Regions from separate parts of the Streptomyces sp. NPDC005423 genome, predicted to be linked through region 3. Evidence: riboswitches for the same ligand, from Rfam matches in the RefSeq annotation. Region 3 holds a riboswitch; each other region holds the start of a gene.
What was found. A riboswitch is a leader RNA that binds a small molecule or an ion and turns the genes downstream of it on or off. The one in region 3 is predicted to bind thiamine pyrophosphate.

Region 1 (7,467 bases), on a different contig from region 3:
CGTGGGTGGAGCGGCCGATCAGGACGGAGTCGCCGAGCAGGGCACGGGCCGCGGGGACCGGGAGGTCGCCCTGGCCCAGGTGGAGGACGTCGGCGCCGGCGGCGTGGGCGACGTCGGCGCGGTCGTTGACCGCGAGGAGTCTGCCGTGCCGGGCGCAGGCGTCGGCCATGACCCGGAGGTGCTCCAGTTCCTCGGCGGCCTCCATGCCCTTGTCGCGCAGCTGCACGACGTCCACGCCGCCGGCCAGGACCGCGTCCAGGAACTCGGGGAGGTCGCCCTGGCGTCTGCGGGCGTCCGTGCAGAGATAGACCCGGGCGTCGGCGAGCGCCGCACGCGCGGCGTCGGCAGCGTCGGCGGTGTCGGGCATACGTGCATCCCCCTGTGGTCGTGGTGCCTGGCGCGATGGTGCCGTTGCGCCTGGTGCGAGGCGCCGTGGTGCTCGGTACGTGGCGCCGTGGTGCTCGGTACCTGGTGTCCGGTGCCGTGCGGAGGGGTGCGGGCCGCGACCGAGCGTCGCCGCGGCCCGCCGCCCCGGGGAGGGTTCGGATCAGACGGCGAGCGCCTGGGCGCGGCGCTTCACCTCCGTGCCGCGATTCTCGCTCAGCGCCTGCGCGGGGGTGCCGGGCAGGCTCGGGTCGGGGGTGAAGAGCCACTCAAGCATCTCTTCGTCGGAGAAGCCGTCGTCCCTGAGCAGCGTCAAGGTGCCGGTCAGGCCCTTGACGACCTTCTGCTCGGCCCCGTCGATGAAGTCGGCGGGAACGTGCAGCGCGCGGTTCTCACCACGGCGTACGGCGATGAGCTGGCCCTCCTTGACCAGCTGCCGCACCCGTGTCACCTCGACATCGAGCATCTCCGCGATGTCGGGGAGGGTGAGCCAGGCAGGGACGAGAGCATCGATCTTTGCGTCAATCTCGGTCACGTAAACAGCGTGCCATCCCGGACTGACAGTCGGAAGCCGGGCCGGTCCGACCCGGGGGGACAAACCCTCGCGAACTACCGCACGGCGGCCTTCATCGGGCGCGCGGGATCGGCCAGCAGCGCGGCGTCCACCGCGGTGCCCGCCTCGATGAGCCGACGGCCCTGCGCCAGGTCGCGGGGGCGTCCCACCGCGAGCAGGGCGACCAGCCGCTCCCCGCGCAGCCAGCACACCGACCAGGCCGGGTCGGACGGGTCGCCGCGCCACAGGGTCGTGTCGGCGGAGGCGTGGTGGCCGGCGTACTGGACGAAGCGGCCGAACTGCTCGGACCAGAAGTACGGCACCGGGTCGTACACCGCCGGCTCCTCGCCGACGATGTTCGCGGCGACCGTGCGGGGCCCCTGAAGGGCGTTGTCCCAGTGGTGGACGAGCAGGCGCTCGGCGTACCGGCCGGAAGGGAAGGAGACGCAGTCGCCGACCGCGTACACGTCCGGCACCGAGGTGCGCAGCCGTTCGTCGGCGAGGACCTCCCGGTGGGCGCCGAGGGCGATACCGGAGCCGGTCAGCCAGCCCGTGGCGGGCCGCGCCCCGATGCCTACCACGACGGCGTCGGCGGGCACCCGGGAGCCGTCGTCGAGGACGACGGAGCCGGGCTCGACGCGCCGCACGCGCGCGTGCGTGCGCAGCGAGGCGCCGGCGTCCGCGTACCAGGCGGCCATCGGCGCGGCCACCTCGGCGGGCAGCGCGCCCGCGAGCGGCCGGTCGGCGGCCTCCACGACGGTCACCGCGCAGCCCGCCTCGCGCGCGGCCGTGGCGAACTCGGCGCCGATCCAGCCCGCGCCGACGACCACGATGTCGTGCCGGCCGGCGAGCACGGGCCGCAGCCGCTCGGCGTCGTCCAGGGTGCGCAGCAGATGCACCCCGGGGATGCCGTCGGCGCCCGGCAGCCGGATCGGCTCGGCCCCCGTCGCGAGGACCAGCACGTCGTAGGGGACGGCCCCCCGCGGGGTGTCGAGTTCGTGGTCGGCGGTGCGGACGCCCGTCACCTCGCGGCCCAGCCGGAGTCCGATGCCGAGCGCCTCGAAGTCGACGTCGAAGGCGGAGCCCTCGGCCTTCCCGAGGAGTACGGCCTTGGAGAGCGGGGGGCGGTCGTAGGGCTGGTGGGGTTCCGCGCCGATCAGGGTGACGGTGCCGGTGAAGCCCTGGTCGCGCAGGGCGACGGCGGTCTGCACCCCGGCCATGCCCGCGCCGACGACGACCACGCGCCGTCCTGGTGACGTGCCCTGTTCCCGTGTCTGCTCGCTCACCCGGTCACCATAGCCACCTGATGATCCGTCAGTCAGCGGGCGTGTCAGGTGACCTGTTCCACAACGCTGGTCCCGCTGCCCGGCTGCGACTCCCACTCCCAGCGCTCCTCCAGGCGCACCCGGCCGTCGGCGAGCACGGCCACCCGGGAGACGCAGTGCCCGGAGGAGGTGCTCCCGTCCCGCTTCAGCTGTACGTACCGGAAGTCGAGCCGGTCGCCGTCCCGGGTGCCGACCAGATGGCCGCGCTCCACGTCACCGCCCGCGTACTCGGCCCAGATGACGCCGTCCTTCTCGTGGTAGGCGAACCGGGTGCGCGTGCCGACCTGTCCGGGCGCCTGGTCGGCGACCGGGGCGAGGACGAGTCCGTCGAGGGACGGGAGGGAAGACGGGAGAGGAGTCGTAAGGGAAGGGCGCATCGGCCGGAACTCCTGCACCGGGAGCCGGGGCTCCCTTACTGAGAGACGTGACAGCGGATTAGGCTGGCCACCGTAAAGCACTCGCGGGAGCCCGGACGCACCGGGCTGAGAGGGAGGCTGGCGGCCTCCGACCGTACGAACCTGATCCGGGTCATGCCGGCGAAGGGAGGGGCTGGACGCCCATGTCGCCCACACGCACCTCAGACGTCCTCGTGGTCGGGGGCGGGATCATCGGCCTGGTGACGGCCTGGCGGGCCGCGCAACGCGGGCTGGCGACCGCCGTCGTGGACCCCGAGCCGGGCGGCGGGGCCGCCCAGGTCGCCGCCGGGATGCTGGCCCCGGTCACCGAACTGCACCACGGGGAGCAGACCCTGCTGGCGCTGAACCTGGAGTCGGCGCGCCGCTACCCGTCCTTCGTCGCCGAGCTGGCCGAGCTCACCGGCCTCGACCTCGGCTACCGCGCGTGCGGCACGCTGGCCGTCGCGCTCGACGCCGACGACCGCGCCGAACTGCGGGAGCTGCACGCCCTGCAACGGCGTTCGGGCCTGGACTCCGAGTGGCTCACCGGGCGCGACTGCCGGCGTCTGGAGCCGATGCTCGCGCCGGGCGTGCGCGGGGGGCTCAGGGTCGACGGCGACCACCAGGTCGACCCGCGGCGGCTGGCGGCGGCGCTGGTGGCCGCCTGCGAGCACGCCGGGGTCGTCCTCCACCGGGCGTGGGCGGAGCGGCTCACGGTGGGACGGGACCGCGCCACGGGCGTCGTCACCGGTGCGGGCACCGCGCTCACCGCGGACCATGTGGTGCTCGCCGGCGGCAGTCTCAGCGGCCGGCTCAAGGGCGTCCCCGCCGAGGTGCTGCCGCCCGTACGGCCGGTGAAGGGGCAGGTGCTGCGGCTGACGGTGCCCGCGCGGTACGCGCCGTTCCTGAGCCGCACCGTGCGGGCCGTGGTCCGCGGCGGCCAGGTCTATCTGGTGCCGCGCGAGAACGGCGAGCTGGTCGTCGGGGCCACCAGCGAGGAGCTGGGGTGGGACACCACGGTCACCGCCGGGGGCGTCTACGAGCTGCTGCGCGACGCGCACGAGCTGGTCCCCGGGATCACCGAACTGCCGCTCACCGAGACCCGGGCGGGACTGCGCCCCGGCTCCCCCGACAACGCGCCGCTGCTCGGCCCCACCGAACTGCCGGGACTCCTGCTGGCCACCGGGCACCACCGCAACGGTGTGCTGCTCACACCGGTCACCGGGGACGCCCTCGCCCACGCGCTCACCACCGGTGAACTCCCGGACGGGGCCCGCCCGTTCACCCCGAAGCGTTTCTCTCTCCTGGAGCAGCCCGCATGAACATCTCCGTCAACGGGGAGCCCCGGGAGATCGCTTCCGGCACGCCCCTCGACACCCTGGTGCGGTCGCTCGCCCCGGCCCCCTCCGGAGTGGCCGCCGCCCTCAACGAGACCGTCGTCCCGCGCGCGCAGTGGCCCTCCACGTCGCTTGCCGAGGGGGACCGCGTCGAGGTCCTCACCGCCGTCCAGGGAGGCTGACCCATGGCCGACGACCCCTTCGTCCTCGCCGGTACGACCCTCACGTCCCGGCTGATCATGGGCACCGGCGGGGCACCCAGCCTCGACGTCCTGGAGCGCGCCCTGGTGGCCTCCGGGACCGAGCTGACCACGGTGGCGATGCGCCGCGTGGACGCCTCGGTGCACGGCTCGGTGCTCTCCGTCCTGGACCGGCTCGGCATCCGGGTGCTGCCGAACACGGCGGGCTGTTTCACCGCCGGGGAGGCCGTACTGACCGCCCGACTGGCCCGGGAGGCGCTCGGCACCGGCCTGGTGAAGCTGGAGGTCATCGCCGACGAGCGGACGCTGCTGCCGGACCCGATCGAGCTGCTGGACGCGGCGGAGACCCTCGTCGACGACGGGTTCACGGTGCTGCCGTACACGAACGACGATCCGGTGCTGGCGCGGAAGCTGGAGGACGTGGGCTGTGCCGCGATCATGCCGCTCGGCTCGCCGATCGGCTCCGGCCTGGGCATCCGCAACCCGCACAACTTCCAGCTGATCACCGAGCACGCGCGCGTGCCGGTGATCCTGGACGCGGGAGCCGGTACGGCGTCCGACGCGGCGTTCGCGATGGAGCTGGGGTGCGCGGGTGTGATGCTCGCCTCGGCGGTGACCCGGGCGCAGGAGCCGGTGCTGATGGCCGCGGCGATGCGCCACGCGGTGGAGGCGGGACGCCTCGCCCACCGGGCGGGCCGCATCCCCCGGCGCCACTTCGCGCAGGCCTCCTCCCCCGTCGAGGGCCGCGCCCGGCTCGATCCGGAGCGCCCCGCGTTCCAGGCAAAGTAGCGTCGTCCGCCCGGAGGGCGGGGCCTGCGGCGTCTGGTGCTGGGGGTACCTCCCACGCCCTTCAGGCAGTGGGGGACCATCGCAAGGCGGAGGGTCGTCCGCGTACTGGGCGTACGCGGGCGATCCCGACAACGCGGCGTGGGGGTCCCCCGGCCGAAGGCTGGGGGAGTGCCGTGCCCGGCGTCGCAGGCCATACGGGACTGTCGGAACAGGCCCTAGTCCCCGGGGCCTGTCGTGCGCGTCCGGAGGCAGCCGGTGCGCGGCCTTGTCGGCTGTCCCGCAACAGTCACAGCTCTGCTGCATTACGTCCCCCGACGCACGGATCCGGTGGCCCTGTCAGCGTCGGCTCGTACACTCACCTGCGTGGATACGACCCTTCAGGACCCTCTCGTCGGGCAGGTGCTCGACGGCCGTTATCGCGTCGACGCGCGGATCGCCGTCGGCGGGATGGCCACGGTCTACCGGGCCGTGGACACCCGGCTGGACCGCGTCCTCGCGCTCAAGGTGATGCATCCGACGCTGGCGGCCGACGCCGCCTTCGTCGAGCGGTTCATCCGCGAGGCCAAGTCGGTGGCCCGGCTGGCGCACCCGAACGTGGTGCAGGTCTTCGACCAGGGCGCCGACCGGTCGTACGTCTATCTCGCCATGGAGTACGTCGCCGGGTGCACCCTGCGGGACGTGCTGCGCGAGCGCGGGGCGCTCCAGCCGCGGGCCGCGCTGGACATCCTGGAGCCGGTGCTGGCCGCGCTCGGCGCCGCGCACCTGGCCGGGTTCGTGCACCGGGACATGAAGCCGGAGAACGTGCTGATAGGGGACGACGGCCGGGTCAAGGTCGCCGACTTCGGACTGGTCCGCTCCGTGGACACGGTCACCGCCACCACGGGGACCCTCCTCGGCACGGTCTCGTATCTGGCGCCGGAGCAGATCGAGAACAGCACCGCCGACCCCCGGGTCGACGTCTACGCGTGCGGTGTCGTCCTCTACGAGATGCTGACCGGCGAGAAGCCGCACGACGGGGAGTCCCCCGCCATCGTGCTCTACAAGCACCTGCACGAGAACGTGCCGGCGCCGTCGGCCGCCGTACCGGGCCTGGCCTACGGGCTGGACGAGCTGGTCGCGGCGGCCACCGCCCGCGACCCCGGCCTCCGGCCGTACGACGCCGTCGCGCTGCTCGGGATGGCCCGCGCGGCGCACGCGGGGCTGAGCGCCGAGCAGTTGGACGCGCCGCCGCCGCGGGCGGTCCCCGCGGAGCATCCCCGCGCGGAGGACCGTACGAGCGTCCTCCCGCGCTCGCTGACCGTGCCCCGGCCGCTGCCCGTCGACGAGGACGAGCACGCGGACGACGTCAGCCTGACCACGGTGTTCGAGAGCGGGCCGCCGCTGCCGCCGCGCCGCCGTCCGGGGCGCCCGCGGCGCGGTGTGCTGGCGATCGTCGCCGCCCTCGTGCTGGTCCTCGGGGTCGGCGCCGGGGTCTGGTACATCAACTCCGGCCAGTTCACGAAGGTGCCCCCGCTGCTGGCGAAGACCGAGGCGCAGGCGCGGAACCGGCTGAAGGCGTCCGGACTCGACGTCAAGACCGTCGACCACGCCTACAGCGACACGGTGAAGCGGGGCACGGTGATCAGCACGGACCCGACGGCCGGCGCCCGTATCCGGGACAACGACTCGGTGACCCTGACCGTCTCCGACGGCCCGCGGACCGTGCGGGTGCCGGACCTCCAGGGCTACCGGCTCGACAAGGCGCAGGCGCTGCTGAAGCGGGACGGGCTGGCGCCCGGCATGGTCACCGAGGCCTTCAGCGAGGACGTCTCCAAGGGCTTCGTGATCAGCACGGACCCGGAGGCGGGCACCAAGCGCCGCGCGGACTCCGCGATAGCGCTGACGGTCAGCAAGGGCAGCCCGGTGGACCTACCGGATGTGACCGGCGAGGACCTGGACAGCGCCAAGTCGGATCTCCAGGGCGAGGGCCTCAAGGTGAAGGTCGCCACCGAGAAGGTCACCTCGGAGTACGACGCGGGCCAGGTCGCCCGGCAGACCCCGGCCGCCGGTGGCCGGGCCGCCGAGGGCGACACCGTGACGCTGACGGTGTCCAAGGGCCCGGAGATGGTCGAGGTGCCGAGCGTGGTCGGCGCGAGTGTCGACGCCGCGACGAAGCTCCTGGAGGAGTCGGGTTTCAAGGTCAAGGAGGACCGGGGTCTGCTCGGCCTCTTCGGTGACACCGTCAAGGCGCAGTCCGTGGCCGCGGGCGCCCAAGCCGCCAAGGGCTCGACGATCACGATCAAGATCCGGTGACGGCAGCGGCCGGCCCGCGTGGCACCCTGAGAGGGTGAGCAGTCTCCCCTCCCGCAACCCCGTCGGCAGCCATGTCCCGGTGGCCGGCGGCCTCCACTCCGTGGGCCTGTCGTACGCCCGTGAGCTGGCCGCCGAGGCCGTGCAGGTCTTCGTCGCCAACCCGCGCGGCTGGGCCACGCCGCCCGGGAATCC
Region 2 (7,467 bases), on a different contig from region 3:
ACCTGGCGCAGCAGGTCGTAGGCCTCGCCGATCAGCTGCATGTCGGCGTACTCGATGCCGTTGTGCACCATCTTCACGAAGTGCCCCGCGCCGTCCGTGCCGATGTGGGTGGCACAGGGTTCGCCGTCGACCTTCGCGCTGATCGCCTCGAACATCGGCCCCAGCGCCGCGTACGACTCCGGGGAGCCGCCGGGCATGATGCTCGGGCCGTTCAGGGCGCCCTCCTCGCCGCCCGAGACGCCCACGCCGACGAAGTGCAGACCGCGTTCGCGCAGGGCCGCCTCGCGTCGGCGGGTGTCCGCGAAGTGGGCGTTGCCGCCGTCGATGATCATGTCGCCGGGCTCCAGAAGCGGCGCGAACTCCTCGATCACGGCGTCCGTGGCCGCGCCCGCCTGCACCATGATCATGACGCGGCGGGGGCGTTCCAGGGCCGCCACGAACTCCTCGGCCGTCTCCGCCGGCACGAACTCGCCCTCGTGCCCGAACTCCTCGACCAGGGTCTGGGTCCGGACGGGCGTGCGGTTGTGGACGGCGACGGTGAAACCGTGCCGGGCGAAGTTCCGGGCCAGGTTGCGGCCCATCACGGCCAGGCCGGTGACGCCGATCTGCGCGGTCGCCTTCATGGTGTGCTCCTCGGGCGGCGGGCGGGCGGAGCGCTCGGCGCGGTTCCGCCCCTGTACCGGTCAGATACGGACGGTGGCCCCCGAGGCGTTCACCAAGATCATGAATCGGTCGCCGCGGAACCTCCGCGCGTCCGCCAGCCGTGGTCGACCGGACCGATCCCGCCGCCGAGCGCGAACCCGGCCGCGATCGCCCCGGTGACGTAGCTCTTGGCCCGCCGCACCGCCTCCGGGACCGGCAACCCCCCGGCCAGACCGACCGCCACGGCCGACGCGAGGGTGCAACCCGTGCCATGCGTATGCCGGTTGTCGTGCCGGGGCGCGCGCAGCCAGTGCTCCTCCCGGCCGTCGGTGAGCAGGTCCACGGCGTCCCCGGGCAGATGGCCGCCCTTCACCAGCGCCCAGCGCGGCCCGTACGCCAACACCGCGTCGGCGGCCCGCCGCAGGTCCGCCTCCTCCTCGACCACGACGCCGGTCAGCTCCGCCACCTCGCCGAGATTCGGCGTGGCCACCGTCGCCACCGGCAGCAACCGGGTCCGTACGGCGTCCAGCGCGTCCTCGGCCAGCAGCCGGTCCCCGTGCTTGGAGACGCCGACCGGGTCCACGACGACCGGCACCCGCACCCCCGCGAGCAGTTCGGCCACCGCTGTCACCAGGGCGGGGGAGGAGAGCATCCCGGTCTTCACGGCGTCGACCCCGATGTCGTCCACCACGCTGCGGAACTGGGCCCGCACCGCCTCCACCGGCAGCTCCCAAGCGCCCTGCACACCAAGGGAGTTCTGCGCGGTGACCGCGGTCAGGACACTCATCCCGTGGGCGCCGAGCGCCTGCGCCGTCTTCAGGTCGGCCTGGATGCCGGCACCGCCGCCGGAGTCGGACCCGGCGACCGTCAGCACCCGGAGCGGGGCGGTCATACGGCGCTCTCCGTACGGACGTCGCTGGCGGTCCCCGAGCGGACGCGGCGCAGGCGGGGCGGCGCGTACAGGGCGAGCGCGGCCACGAACGCCACGTAGTACGAGAGGTCGGCGCCGTGCAGCGCGCGGGCCACCGGACCGACGTAGAGGCCGGTGTCCATGAACGGCACCGCCGCGGCGAAGGCGCCGACGAAGGCGAGTACGGGCGGCAACCCCGCCTGCGGGCGGGCGAGTTCGACGGCGAGGTCTACGGTGTCGCCGTCCCGCAGCCGGGACCGGGCGAACCAGTCGACGACGACGATCGCCACGAAGCCGGGGATCCAGTAACCGACGAACAGCAGCACGTTCTGGAAGCGGGCAGTCGTGTCGGCCGCGTGCATCCACAGCACCAGCGGGAAGCCGAGCGCCGCGGCGACGGCGGCCGCCGCCGGGCGCGGCAGCCGCACCCCCAGGGTCTGCGCTGCCAGGGAACCGCTGTAGTCGTTCATGGCGTTGCTGCACAGGGCCGCCAACGCCACGGCCAGCAGCCCGAATCCGCCCACCACCCCGCCGCCGAGCAGCCGGCGCACCCCGCCGGCGGTCTGGTCGGTCAGCACCGACGCACCCCACAGCCCGAGCGCCTGGACGGCGACGAACGACAGCACGAGCCCGGCGAGCGCGCACCCGAACATCCGCGACCGGGATGTGCCGCTCGGCAGATAGCGGCTGAAGTCACTGGCGTACGGCGCCCAGGACAGGCTCAGGCTGAGCGCGATGGTGCTGGTCAGCACGGCCGCCCCGGCCCGGTCGCCGCCGGTGACGGTGGAGCTCGTCGTGAGGTGGACGCCGTCGAGGAGACGCCAGGCGATCAGTGCGAAGGCGGTCCCGAGCACGAACGTCATCACGGTCTGGAGCCGGTGGACGGCCTCGTAGCCGAGGACGCCCAGCGCGCCCTGCCCGGCCATCAGCACCAGCACGCCGAACCAGAAGGGCCAGCCGCAGAGTTGGGCCAGCGCGTCCCCGCCGAAGAGTCCGATCAGCGCGTCCCAGGCGATCGAGGAGAACCACTGCAACAGCGCGGGCACGGTCACCGACCGGCCGAACGCGAGCCGGGCGAGCGGCAGTTGGCCCGCGCCGGTGCGACTGCCCCAGGTGCCGAGGCAGGCGGTGGGCAGTGCGCCCACCAAGGTGCCGACGACCACCGCGGTGAGGGCGGTGGCGAAGTCCAGGCCGAGCGTGCCGCCGATGGTCCCGGTGAAGACGCCCGTCATGGTCAGATTCGGCGCGAACCACACCGTGAACAGCCGCCCGGCGCCGCCGTAGCGACGGTTCTCGGGGACGGGCTCGATGCCGTGGCCCTCCACCCGGAGGTCGCCGGGGGCCGAGGGCATCCGCCCGTCGAAGACGTCCGGGCCGGTGCCGGCGGGCACCCCGCCGGGAACATGCGCCAATGGCATGGAAGACATCCCTCCGCCAGTACGAACTGGTTCAGGTTCGACGGGTGTGATCTCAGCCCTCGCGGGGGCACCCCGTGTCCGGTTACGGCGCAGAGCCTAACCCGAATCCCTCGTACGCCGGTACGGGAGTCAGCCCGCCGTCGCCACCCGACGGGTCACGAACCCGATGAGCGCGGCGACCGCCGACAGGATCGCGACGCTGGTGAGCGCCGTGGGCAGCGAGAACCAGTCGGCCATGAACCCGATGGCGGGCGGTCCGAGCAGCATGCCGCCGTAGCCGAGTGTGGAGGCGATGGCCACACCGCTCGGCCCGGCGAGCGCGCCGGCGCGTTCGACGGCGACCGGGAAGAGGTTGGCGAGGCCCAGTCCGGTGATCGCGAAACCGGCGAGCACCGCCCAGACGGACGGGGCGAGCGCGCCGAGCAGTGTCCCCGCCGCGGCCGTGGCACCGCCCGCCACCAGGGTCCGGGTCTGCCCGAGCCGTTCCAGCAGGGCCGTGCCGCTCGCCCGGCCGATCGTCATGGCGAGCGCGAAGCACGAGTAGCCCGCCGCCGCGAGCCCTGGACGGGCGCCGAGGTCCTGCTGGAGGTGGAGGGCACCCCAGTCGGCCATCGCACCCTCGCCGTACGCCGTGCACAGGGCGATGAGGCCGAAGACGACGACCAGCCACCGGGTGGGAGGCGGCAGACGGCGGCGGGTGCCTTTGCCGGGGCGCGGGGCGTCGGCGGGCACGGGGGGTTCGATGCGGAGCAGGGCGCGTCCGGCGACGGCCGTCACCAGCAGGCCGGTCACCGTCAGGCCGAGGAGATGCCGGGTGGGCGAGACGGCCCCGGCGACCAGCCCGCCGAGGCCGGCGCCGATCATCCCGCCCAGGCTGAAGGCCGCGTGGAAACTGGGCATGATCGGCCGCCGGAGCGCGGCGACCAGATCGACCGCCGCGCTGTTGAAGGCCACGTTGAGCCCGCCGTACCCCACGCCGAGGACGACGAGCGTGGCGCCGAGGGCGAGTGCGGAGTGGGTGAGCGGCGGCAGGGCGATGCTCAGCGAGAGCAGCACCGCGCAGCCGACGGTGACGCGATGGCTGCCGTAACGGTGGCAGAGGCGGCCGGTGACCATCATCGTGAGGACGGCGCCCGCCGAGACGCCCAGCAGCGCGAGGCCGAGGGTGCCGGCGGAGGCGCCGGTCCGCTGCTTGATGGCGGGGATGCGGACGATCCACCCGGCGAAGAGGAATCCGTCGAGGGCGAAGAAGACGGTGATGACCAGCCGGAGCCGGCTGAGCGCGCGGTCGGGTGCGGGGGTGGCCGTGCTGGGTTTGTTTATGAGCGGCACAAAACGCAGGCTAGGTGCGGGGGAGGGAGCGCCACAAGGGAACGGCCGCCTTCCGCGAGGCAGCCTCAGCGCTCCGGCCGCTGCTGCCTGATGCGCTGTGCGACCTCGCTGTTCTCGGTCTCCCACCACGGCCGTACGAGATCCGGCGCCGGTGTGCCGGCCGGCGAGGAAGCCGTGGGCACCGCCCGCACCAGCTCGGTCTCCAGGCGGCGGTCCAGGGCGACGGACTCGGCGCGGTCGGTCCGCGCCCACTGGACCAGGATCGCCAACAGGAAGGGCAGCGCCACCAGTTCGGCGATGCTGACCATCGCGCCGCCGCCCACCTGCTGGTCGTGCCGGACGTCGGGGGACCAGGACGGGGCGTGGCTCAGGTACCAGGCTCCGGCGATCAGGGTGCCGTGCGTCATCACCACGATGCCCGGCACGGCATCGAAGATCCCGTCGAGGAACACCAGCGCCGCCCGCACGGGATGGGTGCACCACCTCGGCAGCGTCTCCTCGCGGGTGAGCACCGGCACCACGAACAGGGAACCCGCCAGCAGCAGATGGAGATACATCAGCTGGTGCAGCCAGTTCACGCGCAGGGCGGTCTCGAAGTACGGGGTGAAGTACACCGTCAGCTCGGTCGTGAGCACCAGGGCGGTGCTGACCAGCGGGAAGGTGAGCAGCCGTACCAGCCGCCCGGTCATCGCCCGCCGGACCCGCTCGGCCCGCCGCTCGGGCAGCGCGCGGACGGCCAGTCCCAGCGGATCGCCGAGCGCCAGGCCGAGCGGGGCGACCAGGTCGAGGAGGATGTTCTGCACGGCGGCCGGCCAGAACAGCACGCGGTCGTAGACGGCCAGCGCGGACATCGTGGCCACGACGAGCGCGCCGAGCCCGAGCAGGGCGAAGGCCGCGACGCGGGGGACGGGCCAGGGTTCGCCCCGGCGCCGCAGCCGTACGACGCCCCAGGCGTACAGCCCGCCGAGCAGCAGGACGAGCAGCAGTGCGGGCAGGTCCGGTTCCCACGCGGAGAACAGCCGCCCGGTCGTGAGCTGCGGCGGACTCCCCATCGCGATCTACCTCCGTGCCGTGCGCGTCGGACCGTCTTCCGGCGGACCCGCCGCAGCACTGTACGCCGCCGGGTTCATACCGAATCCCTACCTCTGCGCCCTCGCGGCACCGGACCGCGCCGGGGCCGGACCGCCGGGGTGACAAGGGCGGCACGCGATCCCCTCTTACTTCAATGGTGTCGATCTCTCGTGATGAGAGTTGACTTGCATGAGGAAGGCGGGGCCTCTAAGTTGACGAGAGTCAACTCTCACGAAGGGTGCTACCCGTGGAACTCGGTCTGCACATCTCGGATCACCTATCCCGCCGGGCCGAGACGGCTCGCCCATGACCTGACGCGGGTGGTGGTGGCCGCCGAGGACGCCGGGTTCGCCCGGGTCAGCGTCATGGACCACCTCTGGCAGATCGGCGTGGCCGGCCCGCCGGAGCACGACATGCTGGAGGCGTACACCACCCTCGGCTATCTCGCCGCGCGCACCTCGCGCGTCCAACTCCTCGCCTGGGTAACGGCGGTGAGCTACCGGGCACCAGGTCTGCTCGCCAAGCTGGTGACCACCCTCGACGTGCTTTCCGAGGGCCGCGCCTGGCTCGGCATCGGCGCCGGCTGGAACGGCGCGGAGGCCGCGGGGCTCGGGCTCCCCTTCCCGGACACGGCCGAGCGGTTCGAACGGCTGGAGGAGACGTTGCAGATCTGCCTCCAGATGTGGAGCGGCGACGAACGGCCGTACCGGGGCCGCCACTACCGGCTCGGGCGCACGCTCAACGTGCCGCGTCCGATCCGGCGTCCGCCCATCCTGATCGGCGGCGGCGGAGAGAAGAAGACGCTGTGCCTGGTCGCCCGCTACGCGCAGGCGTGCAACCTCTTCGCCGGCCCCGGTCTGGAACACAAGCTGGACGTCCTGCGCGGCCACTGCGAGGCCGAGGGCCGGGCGTACGACGACGTCGAGAAGACGGTCATGCTCTCCCTCGACCCGGGCGAGCGGGGCGAGCGGATCGACGTCCTGCTGGACCAGCTGCGACGGCTTGCCGAGCTCGGTTTCACCGAGGCGCACGGCCGCGTCCCGCGGGTCTGGGAGACCGAGCGGCTGGCGCTGATCGGCAAGGAGATCGTGCCGGTCATCGCCGGCTTCTGACCCCGCTGCCCACGCGGCTCACCCCGCCCGCGCCACCCGCGCCGCCCCGTCAGTATCGATGTCTCGCAGAAAGTCCGCCATCGTGGTGAGAGTGGACTTGCATGAAGACTGCGAGTCCTCTACGTTGATGAGAGTCGGCTCTTACGAAGAAGGAACGGAAACCATGACCTCTCCGACCCCCGCCCCCGCCCCGACCCGCACCGTCGACCTCTCCGGCGGCCTCTCCCTCACCATCCAAGAGTACGGCGAGAACACCGAGGGCACCGGGGTCCTCCTGCTGCACGGCGGCGCCGGACCCCGCACGATGGCGGGCCTCGCCACCGCGCTCTCGGAGCACGTCCACGCGATCGTCCCGACCCACCCCGGCTTCGACGGCACCCCCCGCCCCGAGTGGTGCGACTCGGTCCCCGACCTGGCCGGTGTCTACCTCGACCTGCTCGACGCGCTCGGCCTCACCGGCGTCATGGTCATCGGCAACTCCATGGGCGGCTGGATCGGCGCCGAGATGGCGCTGCGCGACAACCGCCGCCGCCTCGGCGCCCTCACCCTCCTCAACGGCGTCGGCATCCACGCCCACCTCAAGGCCAACCAGGTCCTCGACCCGCGCACCATGGCCCCCAACGAGGTCGGCAACCTCTCCTTCGCCAACCCCGCCTTCCGCCCCGACTTCTCCACCTTCAGCGACGCCCAGCGCGCCGCCGCGGCCGCCAACCAGAAGACCCAGTCCATCTACGGCGGCGCCGGCTTCACCCACGACCCCAAGCTCCGCGGACGCCTGCACCGGATCACCCTCCCCGTGCTGGTCGTCTGGGGCGAGGAGGACGGCATCGCGCCCGTCACCTACGGCCGGGGCTACGCGGACTCCTTCCCGCACGCCCGCTTCGTGCCTATCGCGGAGGCCGGTCACTTCCCCCACATCGAGCAGCTGGGAGCCACCCTCGGCGCCATCGGCGACTTCGTGGACACCGTCATCAAGCCCGAC
Region 3 (7,467 bases):
CGCGCGGAAACCTCACGTCGGGGAAGTCGGCCGGGCCGGGCGGGAATCAGAGATGTCGCCGCCGCAGCCGGCGTCTCCATCACGACCGTCTCCGACGCCCTCAACGGCAAGGGCCGGCTCCCGGACGCCACCCGGCGCCACGTCCGCGAGGTGGCCGACAGACTGGGTTATCGCCCCTCGGCGGCGGCCCGAACCCTCCGTACCGGCAAGTCGGGTCTGATCGGCCTGACCGTGACGACGTACGGGGATGAACCTTTCACCTTCACCGAGTTCGCGTACTTCGCCGAGATGGCCAGAGCCGCCACCTCGGCCGCGCTCGCCCGCGGCTACGCCCTCGTCATCCTGCCCGCGACCTCGCGGCACGACGTGTGGTCCAACGTCGCCCTGGACGGCACCGTGGTCATCGACCCGTCCGACCAGGACCCGGTGGTCAGCGAGCTCGTCCGGCAGGGTTTACCGGTCGTCTCCGACGGCCGCCCGGCCGGCACCCTCCCGGTGACCGCCTGGGTCGACAACGACCACGAGGCCGCCGTCCTGGGCATCCTCGACCACCTGGCCGACGCCGGCGCCCGCCGGATCGGCCTGCTCACCGGTACCAGCACGGACACGTACACCCATCTCTCGACCACCGCATACCTGCACTGGTGCGAGCGCGTGGGCCAGGATCCGGTGTACGAGTCCTATCCGGCGCACGATCCGTGCGCGGGTGCCGTCGCCGCCGACCGGCTGCTCGCCCGCCCGGACCGCCCCGACGCCGTCTACGGCCTCTTCGACCCGAACGGCACCGATCTGCTGGCGGCCGCCCGGCGTTACGGACTGCGCGTCCCCGACGACCTGTTGCTCGTGTGCTGTAGCGAATCCATGGTGTACGCCAACACCGAGCCGCCGATCACCACGCTCTCCCTGAAGCCCCGCCGGATCGGTACGGCGGTGGTACAGCTCCTCATCGACGCCATCGAGGGACTCGATGCGGATCTGCCCGTCGAGCAGGTGATACCGACGGAGCTGATCGTGCGCACGTCGTCGCAGCGCCGTCCGCCGCGCACCACGGTCAGCCCCCCGCGCTCCCCGGAGCAGGGTTAGCGCTGTGACCGGCGGCTCCGTGGTCGGCCGACCGGTGATCCGTGGTCGGCCGACCGGTGATCCGTGGTCGGCCGATCGGTCGGTGCGACGCCGGCCACTTGAGAGGGGCGATCGCCCCGAGGCGCACTCGATCGGCCCGTGAAAAGGCCTCAACTGCCGTGCTGATCAACCCTGAAGACTTTGTGAGCGTCCTGCTCTGCCCGCGCCCGGGCGCGGGCGGCGCGCAACGGGCGGAGACGGTGCCGAGTCTCACACCGGGGCACGGCGACGGGGGCGGAAAGGGGCGGCACCGGCGGAAACAAGCCGCGTGCGAGGTGGGAACCGACCGGCGTCAAGTCGCCGCCGCAGGGACGAAGCTGGTCCCAATCGGGGCGAAAGCCGCGGTGAGCTGGAGTCCTGCGCCGATTCACCACCCCTGGGTCATCACATGGCGCGATCCGCATTCCTATGATGGGCGCACGACACCGCGGGCCGCTGCGACCAGGCAGTCCGATGCGGTGCAGACGCGGCGGGATGGTGGAGGGGTCGATGACTCAGGGGGCCGGTCAGGGACCCACGGTGGAGCGGACGGCGACGTTGCGCGACTTCCGGGTGCCCGCGTACGTCCACGAGACCGGTCCGTACGACCAGAGCACGCACCCGGGTAACGCCGTCGTGCCCGGCGAGGAGGCGTACCCGGAGGGGTACACGCCCACCCAGCGCGACCTGCCGGTCATTCACCGCGGCGACACGCTCCAGATGCCCGTCGAACCTGCTCCCCAGGCCGCCCCGCACCAGTCGGAGGGCGTGGGTCCGCTTTTCGTCGTCGGAGACGTGCACGGCTATATCGACGAACTCGTCGCGGCCCTTCAGGAGAAGGAGCTGATCGACTCCGACGGACAGTGGTGCGCCGGCACCGCCCGGCTCTGGTTTCTCGGCGACTTCACCGACCGCGGTCCTGACGGCATCGGCGTCATCGATCTCGTGATGCGGCTCTCCGCGGAGGCCGCGGCCGCGGGCGGCTACTGCAAGGCCCTGATGGGCAATCACGAGCTGCTGCTCCTCGGTGCCAAGCGGTTCGGCGACACCCCCGTCGTCTCCGGCGCCGGCACCGCCACCTTCCAGGCGGCCTGGCTGCTCAACGGCGGCCAGAAGACCGACATGGATCGCCTCCAGGACCACCACCTGCAGTGGATGGCCCGCCTCGACGCCATCGAGGAGGTCGACGGTCATCTGCTCGTCCACTCCGACACCACCGCCTACCTCGACTACGGCGACTCGATCGAGGCGGTCAACGACACCGTCCGCGAGACCATCACCCGCAACGACGCGGACGAGGTCTGGGATCTCTTCCGCAAGTTCACCAAGCGTTTCTCCTTCCGCGACGAGGGCGGCGCGGACCATGTCCGGTCCCTGCTCGATACGTACGGCGGCGCTCGTATCGTTCACGGCCACAGCCCGATTCCCTACCTGCTGGGCGAAGTCGGCTCCGAGGACGGCGAGGACACCGCGGATCCCGTGGTCGAGGGGCCGCACGTCTACGCCGACGGACTCGCCATCGCGATGGACGGCGGAGTGACCATGGCCGGAAAGCTGCTGGTCCAGCAACTTCCCCTGGATAACTGACCGTTTGACGGGCACGCGTCCCCTTCGGAGGACCGATGGCCTCCAGCGCCGGCCAGGGCCAATTTCTGGAAACCCCCTGTCAACGTGTGCCGTCGTCGCTCTACCATCGGCTTATCCGTAGCAGGCTCCCCTCCGTTTCTGCCCGACGGCTCGTTGGCATGCGAGCCCCAAGCCCTACGGAGCATCGGGGGATGCACATGAACAGCGTTCCGCAGCACCTGCACAGCGAGGACCGCCAGGAGTACGAGCGGATCCTCGACGAGGCGCTGCGCTCCGCCCCACACCGCCCTGAACTGGCCGCCGACGGACAGCGGCTCAACCCCGAACAGCTGCGCACCATGGCGCTGAACGCCACCGAACTCATCACGGCGGCGGCAGCGACCGAGTACCAGCACTACGTGAAGGTCCGCGAGGAACTGCGCCGACCGGCGCCGTCCGCCCCTTCCTCCGTCGACGAGACCGGCTCCGGGGAACCGGTCATCGGCGCGATGGGGCTCGCCACCACCCTGGGGGAGGCGGGCGAGGGTGCGGGCGCCGTCGCGGTCGCCGCCGTCCTCACCCCCGTCCTCGCCGGTACGGCCGCGGCGATCTTCCTCCTCGTCGGCTACACCCTCAAGATGCTCGACCCCGAGCCGGCGTTCGCCAAGACCATGCTCACCGCCGGCTGGGTGTTCGGCGCGATGGCCGCCGCCGCGATCCTCGTCGCCGCCGTCGGACTCCTCCTCACCGCCCTGCGCAACAGGCCCTCGCTGGAGAGCGGGCCCTACGGCGAGCCGGACGGTGAGGTGGCACTGGCCAGGGATGCCTGGCACGAAGCCCTGTTGGAGCGCGGGATGCTGCCGTTTCTACAGGAGGCGCTCTCCGCCCCGGGTACGGCGGCGCTGCGCCGCACACCTTCGCCGGCCCCCAGCCGTATCCCGCACCTGGGTTACGGCCGCCCCGGCTTCAGCAGCCCCGACGAGGGCTCCGCCCCGGGCCATCGCCCGAGTTTCTCCAGCCCGGACTTCTCCAGCCCGGACTTCGGGGGGCCGGAACACCAGCCGGAGTAACCCCTCGGCTTGCGCCCCCGCCTTCGGGGAGCGCAAGCCGAAGACCCGGCCTCCGTACCGGCTCGCTGAGCGGCGCTAGGCCCGACGGTCAGTCGACCACCGGCAGATACACCTTGCTCCCGCCGGCCGCGAACTCCTTCGACTTCTGGAGCATGCCCGCGGCGATCTCCTCGGGTGACGCCCCCGCCTCCGCCGTGCCGCCGAACTGCTCCGTGATGCTCTGGCTGATCCTCATGGAGCAGAACTTCGGCCCGCACATCGAGCAGAAGTGGGCCGTCTTGGCGGGCTCGGCCGGCAGCGTCTCGTCGTGGAACGCCCGTGCCGTGTCCGGATCGAGGGCCAGGTTGAACTGGTCCTCCCAGCGGAACTCGAAGCGGGCGTCGGACAGCGCGTCGTCCCAGTCCTGCGCACCGGGATGCCCTTTGGCGAGGTCGGCCGCATGGGCGGCGATCTTGTAGGTGATGACGCCGGTCTTGACGTCGTCGCGATCAGGCAGGCCCAGGTGCTCCTTGGGCGTCACATAGCAGAGCATGGCCGTGCCCCACCAGGCGATCATGGCGGCACCTATGCCGGAGGTGATGTGGTCGTACGCCGGCGCAACGTCCGTGGTCAGCGGGCCGAGCGTATAGAACGGAGCTTCATCACAGATCTCCTGCTGGAGGTCGATGTTCTCCTTGATCTTGTGCATCGGGACGTGGCCCGGGCCCTCGATCATGGTCTGTACGTTGAAACGCTTCGCGACCGTGTTGAGTTCCCCGAGCGTCCTCAACTCCGCGAACTGGGCAGCGTCGTTGGCGTCCGCGATCGAGCCGGGCCGCAGACCGTCGCCGAGCGAGTACGTGACGTCGTAGGCGGCGAGGATCTCGCAGAGTTCCTCGAAGTTCTCGTAGAGGAACGACTCCTTGTGGTGGGCCAGGCACCAGGCCGCCATGATCGATCCGCCCCGCGAGACGATGCCCGTCTTGCGGTTCGCCGTCAGCGGCACGTACGGCAGCCGCACGCCCGCGTGGACGGTCATGTAGTCGACGCCCTGTTCGGCCTGCTCGACGACCGTGTCCTTGTAGATCTCCCAGGTCAGTTCCTCGGCCCTGCCGTCGACCTTTTCCAGGGCCTGGTAGAGCGGCACCGTGCCGATGGGGACGGGGGAGTTGCGCAGCACCCACTCGCGGGTGGTGTGGATGTTGCGGCCCGTAGACAGGTCCATGACCGTGTCGGCGCCCCAGCGGGTGGCCCACGTCATCTTCTCCACCTCCTCCTCGATGGATGAAGTGACCGCCGAATTGCCGATGTTGGCGTTGACCTTCACCAGGAACCGCTTGCCGATGATCATCGGCTCGCTCTCCGGATGGTTCACGTTGGCCGGCAGCACCGCCCGTCCGGCCGCGATCTCCGCCCGGACCACCTTGGCCGGAACGTTCTCCCGTAGGGCCACGAAGTCCATCTCGGCCGTGATCTCGCCCCGCCGTGCGTAGGCGAGTTGGGTGACCGCCGTCCCGTCACGACCCCGGCGCGGCTGCCTCGGCCGTCCGGGGAACACCGCGTCGAGGTTGCGCAGACCGCCGCGTGGCGAGGTGTGCTTGATGCCGTCGTCCTCGGGCCGGACCGGCCGTCCCGCGTACTCCTCGGTGTCGCCGCGAGCGATGATCCAGTTCTCCCGCAGCGGTACCAGCCCTCGGCGGACGTCGGTGTCGACGAGCGGATCGGTGTACGGGCCGGAGGTGTCGTACAGCGTGACGGATTTCCCGTTGGTGAGATGGACCTGACGGACCGGCACCCGCAGATCGGGGCGCGCACCCCCGAGGTACGCCTTGTGCCAGCCGATGGGCCTCCCGGCCTCCCTGGCAGACGAGCCGGTCGGCGAGCCGTCCGTCGCGTGCTGCGTGACGGCAGGCGTGCGTGCGTCCTTGTGGGTCATGAGACCTACTCCCTACGCCGGCATTACCCGGTAACAGGTTCAGCGGTCGACGCAGCGATTTCGGTCCGCCGGTGTTTCCTGTGAAACATCACTCGATACAGCTGACGTTTCACGTGAAACATCGCAGACACGGAGGTCAGCGCCCTCTCAGCCCGGTGCTCCGAGCTCCCGCGTGTGCAAAGGTGGCTCCACGCTAGCGTCATGTGTGGCGCGGTGAACAGTGCGCCTCCGCCGTTCTTGCGATGATCGGGCGGTGACCGCGACCCAGCAGCCCCCGTACCCGTCACCCGGGCCACCTCATGCACACGGCGCCGGAGAGGGCGAAGGCCATGGACAGGCTGAGCATCGCGAAGCCGTCGCCGGAGGTGGGCACGACTCGGGCGGCAGACGCGGTTCCGGGAGCGGTGGCGGTCACGGCCATTCCCACAGTCATGGGCCGGCCGCTCCCGTCTCGCGCCAACTGCGCAAGGTCATCGCCGCGATCCTGATCCCCTTCGCCGCGGCGGTCGTCGTCGGGCTTGTAGTGCTGTGGCCGGGCGGTGCCCCGCCGCACCAGCGCACCGGGGTCGGCTTCGACCGACAGACGCACCAGGCGACGGTCAGCAAGGTCGTGAGGGTGAGCTGCAAGTCGGTGAACGCGTCGGGGAGTTCGTCGACCGACGACTCCTCCACCGCCGACGGTTCGTCGGGCGAGGAGGGGGGCGGCACCTGCAAGAAGGCGACCGTCCGGGTGGACACCGGCAAGGACAAGGGCCGTACGTTCACGGAGATCGTGCAGCCGGACCAGTCACGGCAGTTGCACCAGGGCGAAAAGGTCGTGGTCGCCTATGAGCCCACCGCGCCCAAAAACCTGCAGTACTCGGTCAGTGATGTGAACCGTCAGTTCCCGATGGCGCTGCTCGCCGGGATCTTCGCGCTGGCCGTCGTGGTGGTGGGCCGACTGCGGGGCGTCATGGCGCTGGTCGCGCTGGCCGTCAGCTTCATGGTGCTGACGTTCTTCATCCTGCCCGCGATCCTGCACGGCTCGAATCCGCTGATCGTGGCGGTGGTGGGCGCGAGCGCGATCATGCTCATCGCCCTCTACATGTGTCACGGCCTGTCGGCCCGTACGTCGGTGGCGGTGCTCGGCACACTCATGTCGCTGATCCTGATCGGCGTTCTGGGCTCGCTGTTCATCGGCTGGGCGGCACTCACGGGCAACACGGACGACAACACCGGCCTGATCCATGGCCTCTATCCGTCGATCGACATGAGTGGTCTGCTGCTCGCCGGCGTCATCATCGGTTCGCTCGGTGTGCTGGACGACGTGACGGTGACGCAGACGTCGGCGGTCTGGGAACTGCACGACGCCAATCCGTCGATGGGCTGGCGCGGGCTGTACCGGGCGGGCATCCGGATCGGCCGCGACCACATCGCCTCCGTCGTCAACACGCTCGTCCTCGCGTACGCGGGCGCGGCGCTGCCGTTGCTGCTGCTGTTCTCCATCGCGCAGAGCAGCGTGGGGACGGTCGCCAACAGCGAACTGGTCGCCGAGGAGGTCGTACGCACGCTGGTGGGGTCGATCGGTCTGGTCGCGTCGGTACCGGTCACCACACTGTTGGCCGCCCTGGTCGTCTCGGCGGACCGGCCGGCCCCGGGGACGGCCCCGGCAGCGGTGGCGGGATCGGGCGCGGCACCGGCACCGGCACGCGGCGGGAAGGGCCGGCGCCGCAAGCACTGATGGCCGTGGGCGACGTAGCGACGCGAGGGGCGGGGTGGCGGGTGGCGGTGTGTGCCCCCGTCTCCGTGGCGGCACCACATGTCGGGCTGACGGCC

Region 1: linked by a shared signal. The riboswitch ahead of thiO (glycine oxidase ThiO) and the one ahead of thiC (phosphomethylpyrimidine synthase ThiC) in region 3 are both predicted to bind thiamine pyrophosphate.
Region 2: linked by a shared signal. The riboswitch ahead of ABZT12_RS25970 (cytosine permease) and the one ahead of thiC (phosphomethylpyrimidine synthase ThiC) in region 3 are both predicted to bind thiamine pyrophosphate.

Annotation. Positions count from the first base shown of each region.
Region 1 is NZ_JBEXET010000014.1:41,294-48,760, reverse strand. It holds gene thiE (thiamine phosphate synthase) at 1-367, opposite strand, end outside; gene ABZT12_RS17215 (Rv2175c family DNA-binding protein) at 548-919, opposite strand; gene ABZT12_RS17210 (FAD-dependent oxidoreductase) at 994-2,223, opposite strand; gene ABZT12_RS17205 (hypothetical protein) at 2,268-2,639, opposite strand; TPP riboswitch at 2,713-2,824, shown strand; gene thiO (glycine oxidase ThiO) at 2,822-3,979, shown strand; gene thiS (sulfur carrier protein ThiS) at 3,976-4,176, shown strand; gene ABZT12_RS17190 (thiazole synthase) at 4,180-4,983, shown strand; gene pknB (Stk1 family PASTA domain-containing Ser/Thr kinase) at 5,347-7,275, shown strand; gene ABZT12_RS17180 (deoxyribonuclease IV) at 7,310-7,467, shown strand, end outside.
Region 2 is NZ_JBEXET010000028.1:109-7,575, reverse strand. It holds gene gndA (NADP-dependent phosphogluconate dehydrogenase) at 1-623, opposite strand, end outside; gene thiD (bifunctional hydroxymethylpyrimidine kinase/phosphomethylpyrimidine kinase) at 722-1,534, opposite strand; gene ABZT12_RS25970 (cytosine permease) at 1,531-2,970, opposite strand; TPP riboswitch at 2,962-3,055, opposite strand; gene ABZT12_RS25965 (MFS transporter) at 3,100-4,302, opposite strand; gene ABZT12_RS25960 (cytochrome c oxidase assembly protein) at 4,368-5,354, opposite strand; gene ABZT12_RS25955 (LLM class F420-dependent oxidoreductase) at 5,694-6,485, shown strand; gene ABZT12_RS25950 (alpha/beta hydrolase) at 6,649-7,467, shown strand, end outside.
Region 3 is NZ_JBEXET010000001.1:650,626-658,092, reverse strand. It holds gene ABZT12_RS03090 (LacI family DNA-binding transcriptional regulator) at 1-1,083, shown strand, start outside; gene ABZT12_RS03085 (metallophosphoesterase) at 1,597-2,688, shown strand; gene ABZT12_RS03080 (hypothetical protein) at 2,880-3,737, shown strand; gene thiC (phosphomethylpyrimidine synthase ThiC) at 3,826-5,652, opposite strand; TPP riboswitch at 5,645-5,834, opposite strand; gene ABZT12_RS03070 (YibE/F family protein) at 5,906-7,372, shown strand.